One region of the Steroidobacter sp. genome, then DNA from elsewhere that is predicted to be linked to it. Evidence: riboswitches for the same ligand, from Rfam matches in the RefSeq annotation. Region 1 holds a riboswitch; the other holds the start of a gene.

Region 1 (4,200 bases):
TTCAACGTGGGGCCTTTTTCGCCATCGACATACACCGGCGCGACCGGCCGCTCGCCGGTGCCCGGCAGGCTGATGCCGATGTTGGCGTGCTTGCTCTCGCCGGGGCCGTTGACGACGCAGCCCATGACCGCGACCGTCATGTCCTCGACGCCGACGTACTGCTTGCGCCACTCCGGCATCTGATGGCGGATGTGAGATTGGATCTTCTGCGCCAGTTCCTGGAAATACGTGGACGTGGTGCGGCCGCAGCCGGGGCAGGCGACCACCATGGGCATGAACGAGCGCAGGCCCATGGTCTGCAGGATTTCCTGCGCGACGATGACTTCCTGGGTGCGATCGCCGTTGGGCTCGGGCGTGAGCGATACCCGGATGGTGTCGCCGATGCCTTCCTGGAGCAGCACGGCCATGCCGGCGGTGGAAGCGACGATGCCTTTGGAGCCCATGCCGGCCTCGGTCAAGCCGAGGTGCAGCGCGTAGTCGCAGCGTTTAGCCAAATTTCGATAAACAGAGATCAGGTCCTGCACGCCGCTGACCTTGCACGAAATCACGATCCGATTGGAGCCCAGGCCCAACTCCTCGGCGCGCTTGGCCGACTCGAGGGCCGAAACAACCAGCGCTTCGCGAGTCACCTCCCGCGCATCCATCGGTTCGGCCGACTTCGAGTTCTCATCCATGAGACGGGTCAGCAGATCCTGGTCCAGGCTGCCCCAGTTCACGCCGATGCGGACCGGCTTGTCGTTGCGAATGGCGACTTCGATCATTTCCGCGAACTGCGGATCGCGCTTGCTGCCGCGACCGACGTTACCGGGGTTAATACGGTATTTCGCCAAGGCCTCGGCGCAGGCAGGGTGCGCCTTGAGCAGCTTATGTCCGTTGAAGTGGAAGTCGCCGACGATGGGCACGTGAACGCCCATCTGCGCGAGCCGATCGCGGATATGGGGAACGGCCGCGGCGGCTTCGTCGGTGTTAACAGTAACGCGCACCAACTCGGAGCCTGCGCGCGCCAGAGCTTTGACTTGGGCAACGGTGGACTCGATGTCGGCAGTGTCGGTATTGGTCATCGATTGCACGACGACCGGGGCGGGCCCGCCGACAGTGACGGAGCCGATGCGGACGGGAATGGAGTGACGTCGGATGGGGCGCATAGAGGCGTGCATTGTAACCCGTTGCGCCCCTGTCCATGAGCAATGGCCATCGGGTTCGGCTACCATACGCGCACCCATCGCAAGGCACGGCCGGAGAGAGCGGGAACCACCCCGCCGCCGAAGGCGCAACCGCCCGGAAACGCTCAGGCAAATGAACGGCGTGCACTGTGGATCGGGCGGAGCCGCCTCCGCCCCACCACTCGGCGGGCTCTGGAGAGTAGCTGCCAAACCTCGAGCAGGTCGGCGGTTCACCGAAGGGGAGAGGCTCCAGCTGCAAGCTGGCGCCGGATCTCTCAGGTCGCAGGACAGAGGGGGCGTCGAACGCACGGGCGTTCCGCGCTTTGCTTTTGACCCGATCCACAACGGCTGACTCCGGAGCATTCGATGGGCCTCAAGACTCCTCTATACGACACCCATGTCGCCGCGGGCGCACGCCTGGTCGATTTCGGCGGCTGGGACATGCCGGTCAATTACGGCTCGCAGATCGAAGAGCATCACGCCGTGCGCCGCGACGCCGGAATGTTCGACGTTTCCCACATGCTCATCGCCGATGTCACGGGAGCGCGCGTTCGTGACTACCTGCGATATCTGCTCGCCAACGATGTCGCCAAGCTGAAAGAGCCGGGCAAGGCTCTGTACAGCTGCATGCTCAACGAGCGTGGCGGCGTGGTGGACGATCTCATTGTTTATTTCATCAACGAATCCTGGTTCCGCGTGGTCGTGAACGCAGGCACACGCGACAAAGACATCGCGTGGCTGAAGCGCTTTTCCGATCAGTTCCAGGTCGACGTGAAGCCGCGCACCGATCTGGCCATGATCGCCGTGCAAGGGCCGAACGCGCGCACCAAGGCCGCGACGCTGATCGGCAAATATGCGGACGAAGCTTTACAGCTGAAAACTTTTGTCGGCCGGGAGTTCGGGCCGTACTTCATCGCTCGCACGGGTTACACGGGCGAAGACGGCTGGGAAATCATGTTGCCGGTGGCTGATGCGCCGAAGTTCTGGAGCGACCTGAAGGCCGCTGGTGTCGCGCAGTGCGGACTCGGTGCGCGCGACACGTTGCGACTCGAAGCCGGCATGAATCTGTATGGCAACGACATGGACGAGAACCTGTCGCCGCTCGAATCCGGTCTCACCTGGACAGTCGCATTCGATCCGCCAGAACGCGATTTCGTGGGGCGCGCTGCGCTCGAAGCGCAACGCGCCCCGGGCGTGCCGCGCAAGCTGGTCGGTCTGATTCTCGACGATCGCGGAGTGCTGCGCGGTCATCAGCGAGTCGTCACTTCTGCTGGCGACGGCGAGATCACCAGCGGCACATTCTCGCCCACGATGGAAAAGTCCATCGCTTTCGCGCGCGTGCCCGCGGCGACCGGCGATCGCGTCGAGGTCGATATTCGCGGCAAATTGCTCGCGGCCCGCGTCGTGAAATATCCGTTCGTGCGCAACGGCAAGCCGCTGGTTTCCTGATCGCGACGTGCGCCCCTGATTTCGAGTATTCAAAGTTTTCTGATTTCATTTTCCGCATTGTTATCGAGGACACACCCATGTCGAACATTCCTGCCGATCTGAAATATCTGGATTCCCACGAGTGGGCACGTGTGGAAAGTGACGGAACGGTCACCATCGGCATCTCCGACCACGCGCAGGGCGCGCTCGGCGATCTGGTGTTCGTCGAAGTCCCGGAAGTGGGCAAGTCGCTGACCAAGGGCGGCGCCGCCGCGGTGGTCGAGTCGGTCAAGGCCGCCTCTGACGTGTACAGCCCGGTCTCGGGCGAAGTGGTCGCCGCCAACGACGCGCTGAGCGGCTCGCCCGAGCTGGTCAACAGCGATCCGTACGGCCAGGGCTGGTTGTTCAAGATCAAGCCCAGCAACACCGGCGAGCTGCAGCAGCTGCTCGACGCCAAGGCTTACGAGAAAGTCGTCGCCGACGCCCACTGAGTGCCGCCATGCCGTTCATTCCTCACACCGAAACAGAGATCAGCGAAATGCTGGCCGCCATCGGCGCGCCGAGCATCGATGCTCTCTTCGACGAAATCCCGGCGGCGCTGCGTATCAAATCGCTCGCGGGCATACCCGACGCACTGAGCGAGATGGAAGTAGGCCGCCTCATGCAGGCGCGCGCGCAACAGGACGGTCGCCCGCTGAACTTTCTGGGCGCTGGCGCCTACGAACATCACATTCCCGCAGCTGTCTGGGCCATCGTGACGCGCGGCGAGTTCTACAGCGCGTACACGCCGTATCAGGCGGAGGCGAGCCAGGGCACGCTGCAGCTGCTGTACGAATATCAGACCATGATGAGCAGCCTGACGGGCATGGAAGTCTCGAATGCGTCGCTCTACGACGGCGCGTCCGCGCTGGCGGAAGCCTGTTTGATGGCGGTGCGCGCGCATCGCAAGTCGAAGTCGGCTCGCATCGTCGTGCCGTCGTCGTTGAATCCGACTTATCTGTCCGTGTCCCGCGCGGTCGTCGAGGGTCAGAACCTCAGCTTCACGGTGTTGCCGTATGAGTCGGGCAAGGGCACGCTGCAGTTCTCGAAGCTCGAAGCCCTCAAGGGCGAGGACATCACCGCCGTCGTGATCCAGCAGCCGAATTTCTTCGGCCAGATGGAAGACGTCGATGCGATCACCGAGTGGGCGCATGCCAATAACGCGCTGGTGATCGCCGTGGTGAATCCGCTGTCGCTGGCGTTGTTCAAGCCGCCGGGCGAGTGGGGCACTAAAGGTGTCGACATCGTCGTCGGTGACGGTCAGCCGTTGGGCGTGCCGCTGTCCTCGGGCGGTCCGTACTTCGGTTTCATGACCACGCGCATGGAACACGTGCGCCAGATGCCGGGCCGGATCATCGGCCGCACGGTCGATCTCGACGGCAAGCAGGGCTTCACGCTGACATTGCAGGCCCGCGAGCAGCACATTCGTCGTAGCAAAGCGACGTCCAACATCTGCACCAACCAGGGTCTGCTGGTGACGGCGGCGACGATTCATATGTCGTTGCTGGGAGCGGCGGGTCTGGAGGCGGTCGCGGCGACTTCGCAACAGCAGGCCGCCAAGCTGGTCGAC
Region 2 (4,200 bases), on a different contig from region 1:
CGTCGGCGGCAACGAGAACGATCCGAACGACGGCACTTGTATCCGTGCCTGGCTGCGACTCGAGAACCCCCGCATTCCTGCCGGCACCGTGCCGTTCGATTTCGGCGATCACGTGAACAAGTTCTCGCTGTGGGAGGTTCGTGGCTTCTCGCATCCGGACTATCCGACGCTGCCGCAGAACTTCGATCTGTATCGTCGCGACAATCAGGTGCCGGGCGGAAACTATCACCCCGCATTCGATGCCTGGCTGGTGCCTCGCTGACCGCATGCGCAGGCTCCTGCAGGTAGTGCTTTGTAGCCTGGCGGTAGCTTCTTGCGGTGGAAGTGATTCGCCTGCGCGCTCGAATGTCGAGCCGCAGGCGGTGACTTTTCCGCTGGAGGTGCTGGGCTCGGCGGGCACGGAAGTCACGCTTCCGGTCAAGATCGACGGCGCGATGCTAAGCGGCGCCGAGCCCGCGGCTGTGACATTGACGTTGCACAACATCGTGCAGGCGGACAGCGCGCAGCTCGTTATCAACGGCGGCGCACCCGTCGACCTCAGTGATGCCAACGGGCCGTTCTCTCATCGAGACGGACGCGTCACAACGGCGACCTTGCCCATCGATCGCGCACTGCTGGTCGTCGGCGACAATCGCTTCGTGTTTCGTTACACGCGGCAGGTGACCGACGCCGGCTCTGCCATCTCGGGATTTCGCGTGCTCAATGTCGCGCTCCGAGTCGGAGATAGAACGCAGCGAGTGGATGCGCCACTCGAAGCGCCGGCGCTATGGAAGCCGATTCGAGATGACGCGCAGTCGCTCGAGCGCGGTCGCTTCTTCTTCAGTGACATCAGTCGCGACGAGGGGCCGGCGTGTGCTCGATGTCATGCCGATTCGGGCGCGGATCTGCAGTATTACGCGTTCTCGAACCACAGCATCGTCGATCGCGCAATGTTTCATCGGTTCACGCGCGAGGAGGCGGAGGATATCGCGAGTTATATCCGCTCACTCGACGTGGTGCGCGCCGGTCGGCCGTATCGAGCGCCGTTCCAGCCCGGCGCGGACAACGTGGGCGCCGCAGGAGCTGGCATCAATTCCGTGCTCGCGGACGACGCCGCGTTCGCGCAGGCGGGCGGGCAGGCCGTTCGGAGTTTCACTCCTTGGGAGTCTGCGGGCGCGGTCGACACGTTTGTGCTTCCAACATCGGTGCAGGCGCCCACCTGGCTGCGGTGGTTGCCGCGAACGTTCGATCCAAGCTGGTTCACGATGGCCGACGGAGTTTTGGCGAAGGCCGAGCAGGCGCTGGCAAACGATCCATCGATCGAGAATGCGCGCACCTTCATGGCGGCGGCGATGCGCGTGGGCACGGAAATTCTCGTGACCACTGGCGATCATCATGGGCGCATCGACGTGTTGCGATTCGCGGCCGTCAAGCTTTGGGATTGGTCACGTCGCATCGGCTTCGATCGTGCGGATCACGGAATGCCGGATGGCGGCCCTGCATATCCTTATGAGGTGGGCTTCGCGTTCTTCGAAGCGGCCGGAGTGGGCAACGCCGTTCCGGACGCGATGGGACAGACGATGTCGTGGTGGTGGGCGCAGCTGGCCGCCAATCCGGGCCGTGGAATGAGCAGCGGACGGCGTCCTCTGAACTACCAGGACGTGTTGTTGGCCGGCTCGGCCGTGGGGCTCGGGCCGGAGCAACTGCGTTTTCTATATTTATACGGAAGTTGGGAAGAGTCGCGAGGCGATCTGGCCGCGGTTTGGGGAACGGAGCAGGGCCCGGTTCGCCTGCTGGCCGTGCCGCTGTCCACGTTGTCGTTACCGGATCGCGTCGAAGTGGTGTTGCGATTCCTGCGCCGTGAAGCCGAGTTCCTCAATGGCGGTGGGCAACTGACGCAAGGACATCATCGCGTCCTGGCGCAGACCTGGAATCGCGTCTGTGAGCAGTTCACGGTGGATCAGCGCGCGGCGGTACGGGCGGCGGCGCCAACGGAAGTCTATACGGACTTTGCTGGGTGCCCCTGATCACAGCCGATAGGTGCCCCAGGGGAAGGATGTTTAGGCTCGCGCGAGTTTAGCTGAAAGTCCTATCGCTCTGCACAATCGCGAAGCACATTCCCGCGCGTGTCGCTCTTGCATGCAGCAGCGCCGCTGCCCCGTTTGCGAGCAGCGCTCATGAGCGCGGGCGGTCGCCTCCACCGATAACGATCTGAATTTCTCGTCTCAAACTGCGTGGAGCAAGCCGTCCCCGAGGCGCGCTTCACGGCAGTGCATCCGAATACAAACACGCTGGCACACAAGATGCTTGTATACAGATATACGCTGTCCGCCAAGGAGCCTCGAGCCAGAACAAACAACGTTCCAACAGACCGGATCGGCAGGAGAGCGAGCGATGACGGCGACGTCCACGCTCCGCCGAAGGAGCAATCTCCCATGAACTCTCAGGCCCAAGTACTGCAGATCCGTGATGCCGTCTGAAGAGCGAGACGCAACAAGCATGCGTCTCCACCGTCGGGGCAAGCACGGCGTGAAGTCGTGCGGAAACTCTCAGGTACCAGGACAGCGGGAGCGGCGCGAAACAACCCTATAAATATAAGGGCCGCGCTGCATTGTCCGTGCTGAGGGAGTTGCATCATGTCGAATGTCACGTCTCGTCTGTCGCTGCGTGCGGCTATCTCCAATCGTCTGGGCGCCACACTGGCGTGCGCCTCGCTGATTGCACTCAATGTCGAAGCTCAGGAAACGTCGGTCGCGGAGGGGCCGATCGATTCAGTCACCGTGACTGGCAGTCGCATCGCGCGCGACGGCTACGATGCGCCCACTCCTGTGAGCGTGCTCGGCGCTGAGGAGATTCAGACGTCTGGCACGGCCAATGTCGCCGACTTCGTGAATACGCTGCCCTCCGTGTTGGGCAGTTCGACGGCATCCAACTCGTCCGGTGCGTTGAGCAATGGACAGGCAGGCATCGCTGCGCTCAATTTACGGTCGCTGGGCACGAATCGCACGCTGGTACTCCTCGATGGCCAGCGTTCGGTGGCTTCGGCTTCGACCGGCGCGGTCGATATCAACACGTTTCCGCAGGCGCTGATCGAGAGAGTCGAGATCGTCACCGGCGGCGCCTCGGCGGCCTACGGATCGGACGCGGTCGGCGGCGTCGTCAACTTCATCCTGGACCGTGACTTCACGGGCGTGAAGACCGACTACGAATACGGCGTCACGACATACGACGACAATCCGAATCACACCTTTACGCTCGCTGCAGGCATGCCGTTCGCCGGCGGTCGGGGACACGTGCTGTTTAGTAGCGAGTACTTCACTCAAGACGGCGTCCACACCATCGACCGTGACTGGAACGAGAGCGGCTTTTTCCAGATCAACAATCCGAATTACACGCCCACCAACGGAGAGCCGTTTCGCCTGGTGGGCGGGGGCATCGGTCCCAGTCAGCACACGCCGGGCGGGCTGATCGTCAGCGGTCCCTTGCGAGGCACTTACTTTGGTACGATCGATCAGACGACGGGGCGCGCCACCGTGGGCCGCCTGGCGTATGGCACCACGAGCGCGAGTAATCCATGGATGATCGGCGGCGACTGGGAGTACACGAGCCAGGGACATGCGGGCAGCAACTCGCTCGCGCCCGACGAGGAACGCCGCACGATCTTCGGTCGGGCGAGTTTTGAGCTGACGCCCGCCGTGGAAGTATTCGCGCAGGTGTCGCACAACGAGTACCAGGGCCTCAGCTATTACCAACAGACGCCCAACGTCGGCAACATCACGATCCGCGCCGACAATGCGTACCTGCCGGCGTCGGTGGTACAGCAGATCGCGCAGTACAACGCCGCGAACGACCCGGATATCACCTCATTTGTCATGGGCTCGACCAACGCCGGCATTCCCGCGGCGGGCAGCAACAACGAGCGCGAGGTGAATCGATATCTCCTCGGCGCGGACGGCGACTTTGCGCTGATCGGTCGGGACTGGCATTGGGATACCTACTTCCAACGCGGCGTCTCGAAGCTGGATGAGAGGCTCATCAACACTTGGAACAACGCGCGCATGGCGCTCGCGCAGGATGCTGTCGTTCACCCGACGACGGGCGAGATCGTGTGCCGCTCATCGATCGCCGATCCAAGCAACGGTTGTGTGCCGATCAACCGCATCGGCATTGGCGGTGTGACCCAGGCAGCCCTCGACTACGTCATTCCGAGCAATCCATACC

Evidence for each region. Region 1 has a riboswitch for glycine ahead of gcvT (glycine cleavage system aminomethyltransferase GcvT). Riboswitches for the same ligand answer to the same signal wherever they lie in the genome.
Region 2: another riboswitch for glycine. It lies ahead of VGD45_RS21870 (TonB-dependent receptor plug domain-containing protein); the one in region 1 lies ahead of gcvT (glycine cleavage system aminomethyltransferase GcvT).

What each region holds. Positions count from the first base shown of each region.
Region 1 covers NZ_DASWTF010000027.1:120,548-124,747, forward strand. Annotated here, with positions in the region: gene ispG (flavodoxin-dependent (E)-4-hydroxy-3-methylbut-2-enyl-diphosphate synthase) at 1-1,157, opposite strand, end outside; glycine riboswitch at 1,226-1,313, shown strand; glycine riboswitch at 1,346-1,464, shown strand; gene gcvT (glycine cleavage system aminomethyltransferase GcvT) at 1,530-2,612, shown strand; gene gcvH (glycine cleavage system protein GcvH) at 2,690-3,082, shown strand; gene gcvPA (aminomethyl-transferring glycine dehydrogenase subunit GcvPA) at 3,091-4,200, shown strand, end outside.
Region 2 covers NZ_DASWTF010000036.1:509,193-513,392, reverse strand. Annotated here, with positions in the region: gene VGD45_RS21880 (Ig-like domain-containing protein) at 1-262, shown strand, start outside; gene VGD45_RS21875 (hypothetical protein) at 363-2,006, shown strand; glycine riboswitch at 2,350-2,448, shown strand; gene VGD45_RS21870 (TonB-dependent receptor plug domain-containing protein) at 2,616-4,200, shown strand, end outside.